One region of the Caballeronia sp. LZ019 genome, then DNA from elsewhere that is predicted to be linked to it. Evidence: predicted binding sites of a transcription regulator. Region 1 holds the regulator's gene; the other holds the start of a gene.
The links. Region 1 encodes FliA, which starts transcription of late flagellar genes. Its sites were predicted from a motif close to CTAAAGTTTNNNNNNNNNNNGCCGNTA; they were not measured.

Region 1 (4,313 bases):
AAGCACGAGGTTCTAGAGCTAATCTCGTGGGGCGGTAGCCACGAGCCCGAGCGCGACGCCAATTGCATCAAGGCTTGGCTACGCGCGCAATACGCCGACTCCACGCGCGAACGCAAGGCAGGCGCCGTGGACAAGGACTGGGAACTCATCGGATCAGTCTTTCACCGCTGGGTGCGCGATCACAGCGTGCAACTCGGCCTGGGCAAGGCACAAGCCAATCAGCATCTGATGGCCCAGAGCTTCCCGTTCTTCGCTAGAGCCTACCGGCGCGTTCTCGCCGCCAGCCGACACTACACGCCCGGTCTGGAGCCCATCTACTACAACGCTCACAACGATTTCACGTGGCAGGGCACGGTGCTGCTGGCGCCGCTCATCGAAACGGACGACGACGACACCGTGCGTCGGAAGCTAGCCGTGACGGCCACCTACCTTGACATCTGGCTGATGCGCCGTGTGGTGAACTACATCCGCGTCGGATACTCAAGTGTGTCGTATGCCATGTGGCTGCTATGCCGCGATATTCGTCGCAAACCTTTGTCGGAGTTGGTAGAGGCGCTGACTAAAAAGCTGGAAGAAGACGACGTAACGTTTGAGGGCAGCGTCGCCAGAGGCCGAACGGGCATTGATGGTTTAGGACTTAATCAATTCAGCCGTCGCTATATCGCTCACCTGTTGGCGCGCCTGACGGCCGCGACCGAGGCCGGCGCGGGCCGCACCGAGTCCTTCGACAAACTAGTCAGGCGGGATGTCAAGAATCCGTTCGACATCGAGCACATTTGGGCCGACGACTATGAGGCTGTGGCCGAGCACTTCGCAGACGAGCAGGAGTTCCAAGAGTGGCGGAACTACGTGGCTTCCCTCCTTTTGCTGCCTGCCGACGTGAACCGTAGTCTGCAAGACAAGTCATTCGCCGACAAGCGCCCGCACTACGCCAAGCAGAACTTCTACGCGGCAAGCTTGGACGCGAGCGCTTACCAGCACCAACCGAAGTTCCAGCAGTTTGCTGCAGAACATCAACTGCCATTCAGGGCCTTCGACACTTTCACGAAGGAGGAACAGCGGACCCGGCGCGAATTGGTAGTCGCATTGATCGAACATGTCTGGGCTCCTGAGCGTTTGCAAGAAGCCGCCTTATGACGCAGCGCCTTCATCCCGAACGCGTGAACCAAGACCGCTTCGTCAAACGAATTTGCGAACCGGTGGCGACTGGAGGTCTGGGTTATGCCACTTCGGAGACCGGAAGAAGCGGACCGGCAACCGATGCATCGAATCCGCTTAGCTTCACGACAATCTGAAGGCGCGCGGCTCTTCAGACGTTCAATCTCTTAGGCGTTGCAGAAGCTGATGGCCGCTGCGGGATCTACCCCCTCAAGCCTCCACCCCCGTCCACTCCTGCTCCCGCAACTTCGCCCGCAGCCTCGCCACCGCCTGGCTATGCAGCTGGCAAACGCGCGACTCGCTGACTTCCATCACCGCGCCGATCTCGCGCAGATTCAACCCGCGCTCGTAATACAGACTCATCAAGAGCTTCTCCCGCTCCGGCAACCGATCGATCGCCTCGATCAGCGCCCCGCGCAAGCTCTCATCGAGCAGCGCCGACAGCGGGTCCGACCGATCCACGCAATACCGGTCGAGAAACGGCTCGTCATCCGCCGAACGATCGAAGTCTTCGTAATAGATCAACTGGCTGCCGTGCAAGTCCTGCAGCATCGACTGATATTCGTCGAGCGGCAGCTTCATGTGCTCGGCGATCTCCACCTCGCTCGCCGAACGTCCGAGACTCTGCTCGACCTTGTGCACCGCCGATTCCACCTCGCGCGATGTCTTGCGCATGCTGCGCGGCAACCAGTCGTTCGCGCGCAACTCGTCGAGCATCGCGCCGCGGATGCGCTGGCTCGCATACGTCTCGAACTGCGCACCCTGATCTTCCTTGTAACGGCTCGCCGCATCCATCAGGCCGATCATGCCGGCCTGGATCAGATCGTCGAGATCCACGCTCGCCGGCATCTTGGCGACGAGCTGCAGTCCCAGCCGGCGAACGAGCGGCGCGTAGCGCGTCAACACGTCGGACTGCGAGAGTTTGCCTTGGGCGTTGTACATCTGGGTCACCTTTGTCTTGATCACATCGACGCCGTGCTGCTCAATGCATGGCCGGGAAACATCGGCGCCCTTCGCGCCACTTCCCGCCCGCCCTTGTCAGACTCGCCAACCAAAAACTGCACTTCGTTTTGAATTTCCGCATCGCCCGCAAGAAGCGCGGGACGCATCGGCCAGTGAAGAAGCTCCGCCGCAATCTGGCGATAGTCGCGCGCCGCAGCCGTAGCCGGAAACGCCTCCACCACCGAACGCGACAGCTCCCTCGCCCGAGTAATGCGCGCATCCTCGGACACATATCCCGCATGCATGAGCGACACAGCCAGATACCGGCTCGCGACGCCCGACAGGTTCTCGAACGCGACCGCTGCATCGGCCGGGTTCTGCACATGATTGATCAGCACACGGAACTGGCCGATCGCATGCGCGTAGTGCAGACGCTTCATGCACGCATACGCCTCGGTGATCGCCGGCGCAGCCGCACGCGTGACGATCAGAAAGTCATGCGCCTGCGCCGCGAGCGACGACAACGCGCCATGCCGATCCAGTTGCGTATCGATCAGCACGATGTCCGCCGATCCGTCGAGCAGCGCGCGGCACTGCGCGGCATCGTGGCTCACGCGTTCCTCGCGAGGCGCGGCGATCAGCGAAAAGCCGAGCGGCGAGCGCGTGACCACGTCCTGCAGCGCGTGGCGGCCGGACATCACCGCGCTCATCGCCTGCGATCCGGAAAGCCCGGCCATGCGGCTCACCGATGTTCCGTTCTGCCGCTCGTCGATGACGAGCACATCCTTGCCATGCACGGCGAGCGCCGCACCGAGATTCACCACCGCCGACGTGCAGCCGATGCCCGCCGGTCCGCCCGCGACCGCCACCACGCGCGAGCCTGCACGCGTCAGCAACCGTCTCAGGCCTTCAGCCTGGTCGAGCACGAGCTTATCCAAAGCGGACCTCGTGGAGTTCGGCCGCGGCACGCGCGGACAATGCGGAAAGCAGCGCCGGCACTTCCTCGTCCTGCGGCACGAACGGCGAACCGTCGCGCGGAATGCAGAACGCGCTCTTGATCAGAAAACGCTTGGTCGCCACGTACAGGTTTTCCGGCACCTTCTGTCCGGTCGATACGTAATGCACCGGCAGCTTGTAGCGGATAACCGTATCGAGCACGCCGCCCAGGTTCGTCGCTTCATCGAGCTTGGTCAGGATGCAGCCCGCGAGCGGCGGCTGATCGGCCGCGCTCTTGTACGCCTGCACGACTTCGTTCAGCGTGTCGCCGTGGCTGGTCGCGTTGAGCAGCAACAGGCGCTGCACCGGATGACCCGCGCCGCACAGCATCGAAATCTGGTCGGAGACGGTGCGATCGCGCTGGCTCATGCCGATGGTGTCGATCAGCACGATGTGCTTGTTGCGCAACTCCGACAGCGCCAGTTGCAGGTCGGCTGCGTCCTTCACCGCATGCACCGAGACGCCGAGAATCTTGCCGAAAATGCGCAGTTGCTCGTGCGCGCCGATCCGGTAGCTGTCCGTGGTCAGCAGCGCGACCTTGCTTGCGCCGAAGCGCATCACGCAGCGCGCGGCAAGCTTCGCGGTGGTCGTCGTCTTGCCGACGCCCGTCGGGCCCATCAGCGCGAACACGCCGCCACGTTCCATCAGCGCGTCTTCGCTCGCCATCACCGGCAGATTCGATTCGAGCACCTGCTGCACCCATTCCATCGCGTGCTCGGCGCTTTCCATCTCCGGCATGTTGTCGATGACCATGCGTACGAGCTGCGCGGAAAATCCGGCAGCGAACAGGCGCTTGGTCAGCACGGCGTTGCTCGGCGTGCGGCGCTGGCGATCGCCCCACAGCAGGCCGGAGAAGTGTTCTTCCATCATCGAGCGCATCGACGACAGTTCGTTCATCACCGTTTCGTTGACGACCTCTTCCATGCGGGCGCGGATCGCCTCGGTGACGACGGCCGCCGCGTTCGCGGGCAAGCCATCGAACGCACCCTCGGTCGATGCCGGCGATGCTTCCGCTTGCGGCGCGCTCGCGTTGATCTTTTGCGCGGCGCGGCGTGCGGCGACCTGCGCGGCTTCGCGGGCCCAGTCGGGGGTGTCGATCTTCGGCTGCGCCAGCTGGCGCAACGCGTGATTCGCCGTCTCGGTCTTGTCGACGCCTTGCGCTTTCGGCGGCACCGGCACGCCCAGGCCGCGCGCAATCGCCGACGATGCCGTCAACG
Region 2 (4,313 bases), 260 kb from region 1:
GCGCTTAATTCGCGAGCTTGCCGACAAGCGGCGCGGCGCCCGGTTTCGCCGGGGCGTTGTCGAATACCGCGCCGGGCGCGCCGTCGTCGCGCAGCATCGCGGCTTCGGACCGGTGATTGAGCACGATCACGCTGATGCGCCGGTTTTCGGGATCGAGCGGATTCTGCCTGTTGAGGTTCTGCGTCGATGCGAGGCCGAGCACGCGCAGCACTTTGGCTTCGTCCATGCCGCCCGCGATCAGCTCGCGCCGCGACGCGTTCGCGCGATCCGCCGACAATTCCCAGTTGCTGTAGCCCTTTTCGCCGCCCGCGTACTTCACGGCGTCGGTATGTCCCTGCACGACGATGCGGTTCGGCACGTCGTTCAGCGTGCGGCCGATTTCGCGCAGGATGTCGCGCATGTAGGGCTGCACCGTATCGCTGGAGAGTGCGAACATCGGGCGCTTCTGGGTATCGACGATTTCGATGCGCAAGCCCTGCTGCGTCGATTCGATGCGTATCTGCTGCTTGAACTGCTGCAGCGTCGGGTTCGCTTCGATCGCCGCCATCAGCTTCACCTGCAGATCGTGCAGGCGCACCTGTTCGCGCCGCTCGAGCTCGGTCGTCGCCTGCCTGAGCGCTTCGTCGTCCGGTTCGGCGCGCGGCGTGCGGCTGTCGGTCGTGCGCATGGTGCCCGCCTCCTGGCTGGACAGATCGCGCCCGCCGCCCTCGATGATGCTGTTGTCCATGCCGACAGTCTTGCCGCCGACCATCGCCGCCTTCAGCGGCATGTTGAAGTACTCGGCGATTCCTCGACGCTGCACCGGCGACGTGGACGACAGCAGCCACATCAGCAGGAAAAACGCCATCATCGCGGTCATGAAGTCGGCATAGGCGAGCTTCCACGCGCCGCCGTGATGCCCCTTCGCGCCACGGCCGACGACACGCTTGATGAAGATCGGGCGATCCTTTTCGCTGCTCATGATGTCGTCACTTCGCCTTCACGCGGCGCACGTGTTCTTCGAGTTCGGAGAACGACGGGCGCTCCGTCGAGAACAGCACCTTGCGGCCGAACTCGACTGCGATCGCGGGCGCGTAGCCGTTGAGGCTCGCGAGGATCGTCACCTTGATGCACTGGAACATCTTCGTCTGCTCGGCGACGCGCTGCTCCGCGATGTTCGCGAGCGGCGCGATGAAGCCGTACGACAGCAGGATGCCGAGGAACGTGCCGACGAGCGCCTGCGCGATCATCTCGCCGAGAATCGCGGGCGGCTGATCGGCGGACGCCATCGTGTGCACGACGCCCATCACGGCCGCGACGATGCCGAACGCGGGCATCGCATCGCCCACTTTCGAGAGCGCCTGCGCGGGTGCTTCGCCTTCGACGTGATGCGTTTCGATCTCCTCGTCCATCAGGCTCTCGATTTCGAACGCATTCATGTTGCCGCCGACCATCAGGCGCAGATAGTCCGTCATGAATTCGACGATGTGATGGTCCGCGAGAATCTTCGGGTACTGGCTGAAGATGGGGCTCTTGCCGGGATCGTCGATGTCGGCTTCGAGCGTGAGCGTGCCTTCCTTGCGCGCCTTGGCGAGCAGCACGTACAGCAGGCCCATCAGCTCCATGTACACGTCCTTGTTGTACTTGGAGCCCTTGAACAGCGTAGGAATGACGAGCAGCGTCGCCTTGATCGTCTTCATTCCGTTGCCGAGGATGAACGCGCCGACGCCGGCGCCCGCGATCATCAGGATTTCGACCGGCTGCACGAGCGCGCCGAGGTGGCCGCCTTCGAGCGCGTAACCGCCGAAAACGGACAGCAAGGTCACGAGCGTTCCAACAAAGATCAGCACGGGCAAGTCCTCGGGTTCTGATGCGGATGACCGGCGTGAGTGCGCGGTTAAGGATGTTTACGGCATGAGGGAAGAAAACTTTGAGGCGGGGGCGCCGCGAGGCGTGCGGCGCGATGGCGCGGCGGTGCGCGCGCCGTCTTGCTGTCGGCGCGGCGGTGCGTTCAGGCGATGTGCGCGACGGGAGCGTCGGCGGGTTGAGAAACGGCCGCCGCCTTTCCCTTGTCCGCGAGCGAAGAGAGCACCACGTGATCGTCGAACCGGAAGCGGCACAGCAGATGGCTCCACGACGCTACCTTCAGCGCCTGCGCCGGCGTCAGCGCCGACAGGACTTCGGCGACGCGCTCCGACAAGCCGAGGCGAAACATCGCCGCGACGCGATCTTCCTGCAGCAGCCGCTGCGCGAGCAGCAAGTACGACAGATTCACCTCGCGGATCTCCGCGAGCACGCCCGTATTGGTGGCCGTCATCCTCTTCCCCGAGTCGATTCGTGGCTGGTCAGGCCGGCGGGAAACGTTTGCTCGAATGCGTCAAAAAAACGGCGCATCCGGCCCCGCAATAATGTGTCGGCCGATTGTCGCCCGGCGCGGCTCACTCGCATATCGGACATACATACCGACCGGCTGACGGAATATCGCTCGCGATCGTGTAGGAAAAATTCGTACAGAAGCGTGATGCTTGCTGGTCGGCAGAGGGTTTATCGGCGGAAAACTAAGCGAACTTGAGGGCGTTATCCGGGAACAGAACGTGCTATGGAACGCCTCGCCGCGCTCCTTGCGTGTCGTCTGCATCCCGACCGCTTCGGGCCGGTGCAATTTCTCACTTCGTAACAGCCGTTGTTTCGCGCTGTAACAACGTTAAGCGATTGAAAAATGACGTGAAATGCCGCTCTCGATCCCGATAATGAACGTAAGGGATAACCCGGTCGAGAGCCGGAACCGATTTCGGGTGGTCTGAGCGGCGAACTTGCCGCAGCCGCGCCGCCCGTCCGAAAGGCATGCGTCCATCGTTCGACCGGCTTCATCGCATGTTCATACGAATGCTTTGCACAGGGCCGGAGTCACGCCGGAAACGCCACTCCGCCGCTGCCTTGCAAGGACCGCCGAGGCGTCGAACCGCCAGCCGCGGACCACACTGGAGAACCACGATATGCGAATCGCACAAATTGCACCGTTGCACGAAGCAGTCCCCCCGAAGTTCTACGGCGGCACTGAGCGCGTGGTGTCCTATCTGACGGATGCGCTCGTCAACCTCGGCCACGATGTAACCTTGTTTGCAAGCGGCGATTCGCAAACCCGTGCGACCCTCGAAGCGGCCTGGCCGCGTGCGCTGCGACTCGATCCGACCATCCGCGATCCGCTCGCGCCGCATATGCTGCTGCTGGAAACGGTCCGCCGCCGCGCGCATGAGTTCGACGTGCTGCACTTCCACCTCGACTACATGCCGTTCCCGCTGTTCTCGCAGATGGATACGCCGTTCGTCACGACGCTGCACGGCCGCCTCGATCTGCCCGAACTTCAGCCGATCTTCAACACGTTCACGAACGCGAACGTCATTTCCATCTCGGATAATCAGCGTGGCCCGCTGCCGCAGGCCAACTGGCTGAACACGGTTTACCACGGTCTGCCGGACGACCTGCTCACCCCGCAGCCGCACAAGAAGCCGGAATATCTCGCGTTCCTGGGCCGCATTTGCCCCGAAAAGCGCGCCGACCTCGCCATCAAGATCGCGGCGCAAAGCGGCCTGCCGCTGAAGATCGCGGCGAAGGTGGACAAGGTCGACCAGGACTATTTCAAGTCGACCATCGAGCCGCTGCTGTCGCAGGCGCACGTCGAGTTCATCGGCGAGATCAACGAGGCGCAGAAACCGGAGTTTCTGTCGGGCGCAAAGGCGCTGCTGTTCCCGATCGACTGGAACGAGCCGTTCGGCCTCGTGATGATCGAATCGATGGCTTGCGGCACGCCGGTGATCGCTTTCAATCGCGGGTCGGTGCCGGAAGTGATCGATCATGGCGTGACCGGCTTCATCTGCGAAGACGTGCAAGGCGCGGTGGGCGCGCTGCACCGGATCGACGAACTGTCGCGCACCGAGATTCGCGCGCAATTCGAACGCCGTTTCAGCGCGAAGACGATGGCGCAGAACTACGTCGACACCTACACGTCGATGCTGCAGGCCGCGAAGCGCCCGGTGTTGCGCCAGGTCGTGGGCTAAAGCCTTTCCGCTTTCGGCATCACTCTGGAATGCCGCCCGATTCGGGCGGCATTTTCTTTTTGTACCGACAAACCGCGCGCCCTGTGATCCGCGCAACGATCGACCATTTTTGACAGTTGGAGAAAAGAGCCGCGCTTAAACTGCGCTCCGCAGAAGCAGTCGGCTTTCTTGCGTTAAATCAACGATCTTCATCTTTCACAGGGCTGGATCATGCAATTGTCGAAGCGTCTCGGCGCTGAAGTTTTCGGTACTTTCTGGCTCGTGCTGGGCGGTTGC

Region 2: the regulator FliA is predicted to act here: its motif matches at 1,887-1,913, upstream of motA (flagellar motor stator protein MotA).

What each region holds. Positions count from the first base shown of each region.
Region 1 is NZ_JARTVZ010000005.1:1,124,819-1,129,131, forward strand. It holds gene P9255_RS18710 (DUF262 domain-containing protein) at 1-1,137, shown strand, start outside; gene P9255_RS18715 (RNA polymerase sigma factor FliA) at 1,369-2,100, opposite strand; gene P9255_RS18720 (MinD/ParA family protein) at 2,121-3,038, opposite strand; gene flhF (flagellar biosynthesis protein FlhF) at 3,031-4,313, opposite strand, start outside.
Region 2 is NZ_JARTVZ010000005.1:1,387,178-1,391,490, reverse strand. It holds gene motB (flagellar motor protein MotB) at 5-961, opposite strand; gene motA (flagellar motor stator protein MotA) at 969-1,829, opposite strand; gene flhD (flagellar transcriptional regulator FlhD) at 1,991-2,296, opposite strand; gene P9255_RS19950 (glycosyltransferase family 4 protein) at 2,976-4,037, shown strand; gene aqpZ (aquaporin Z) at 4,248-4,313, shown strand, end outside.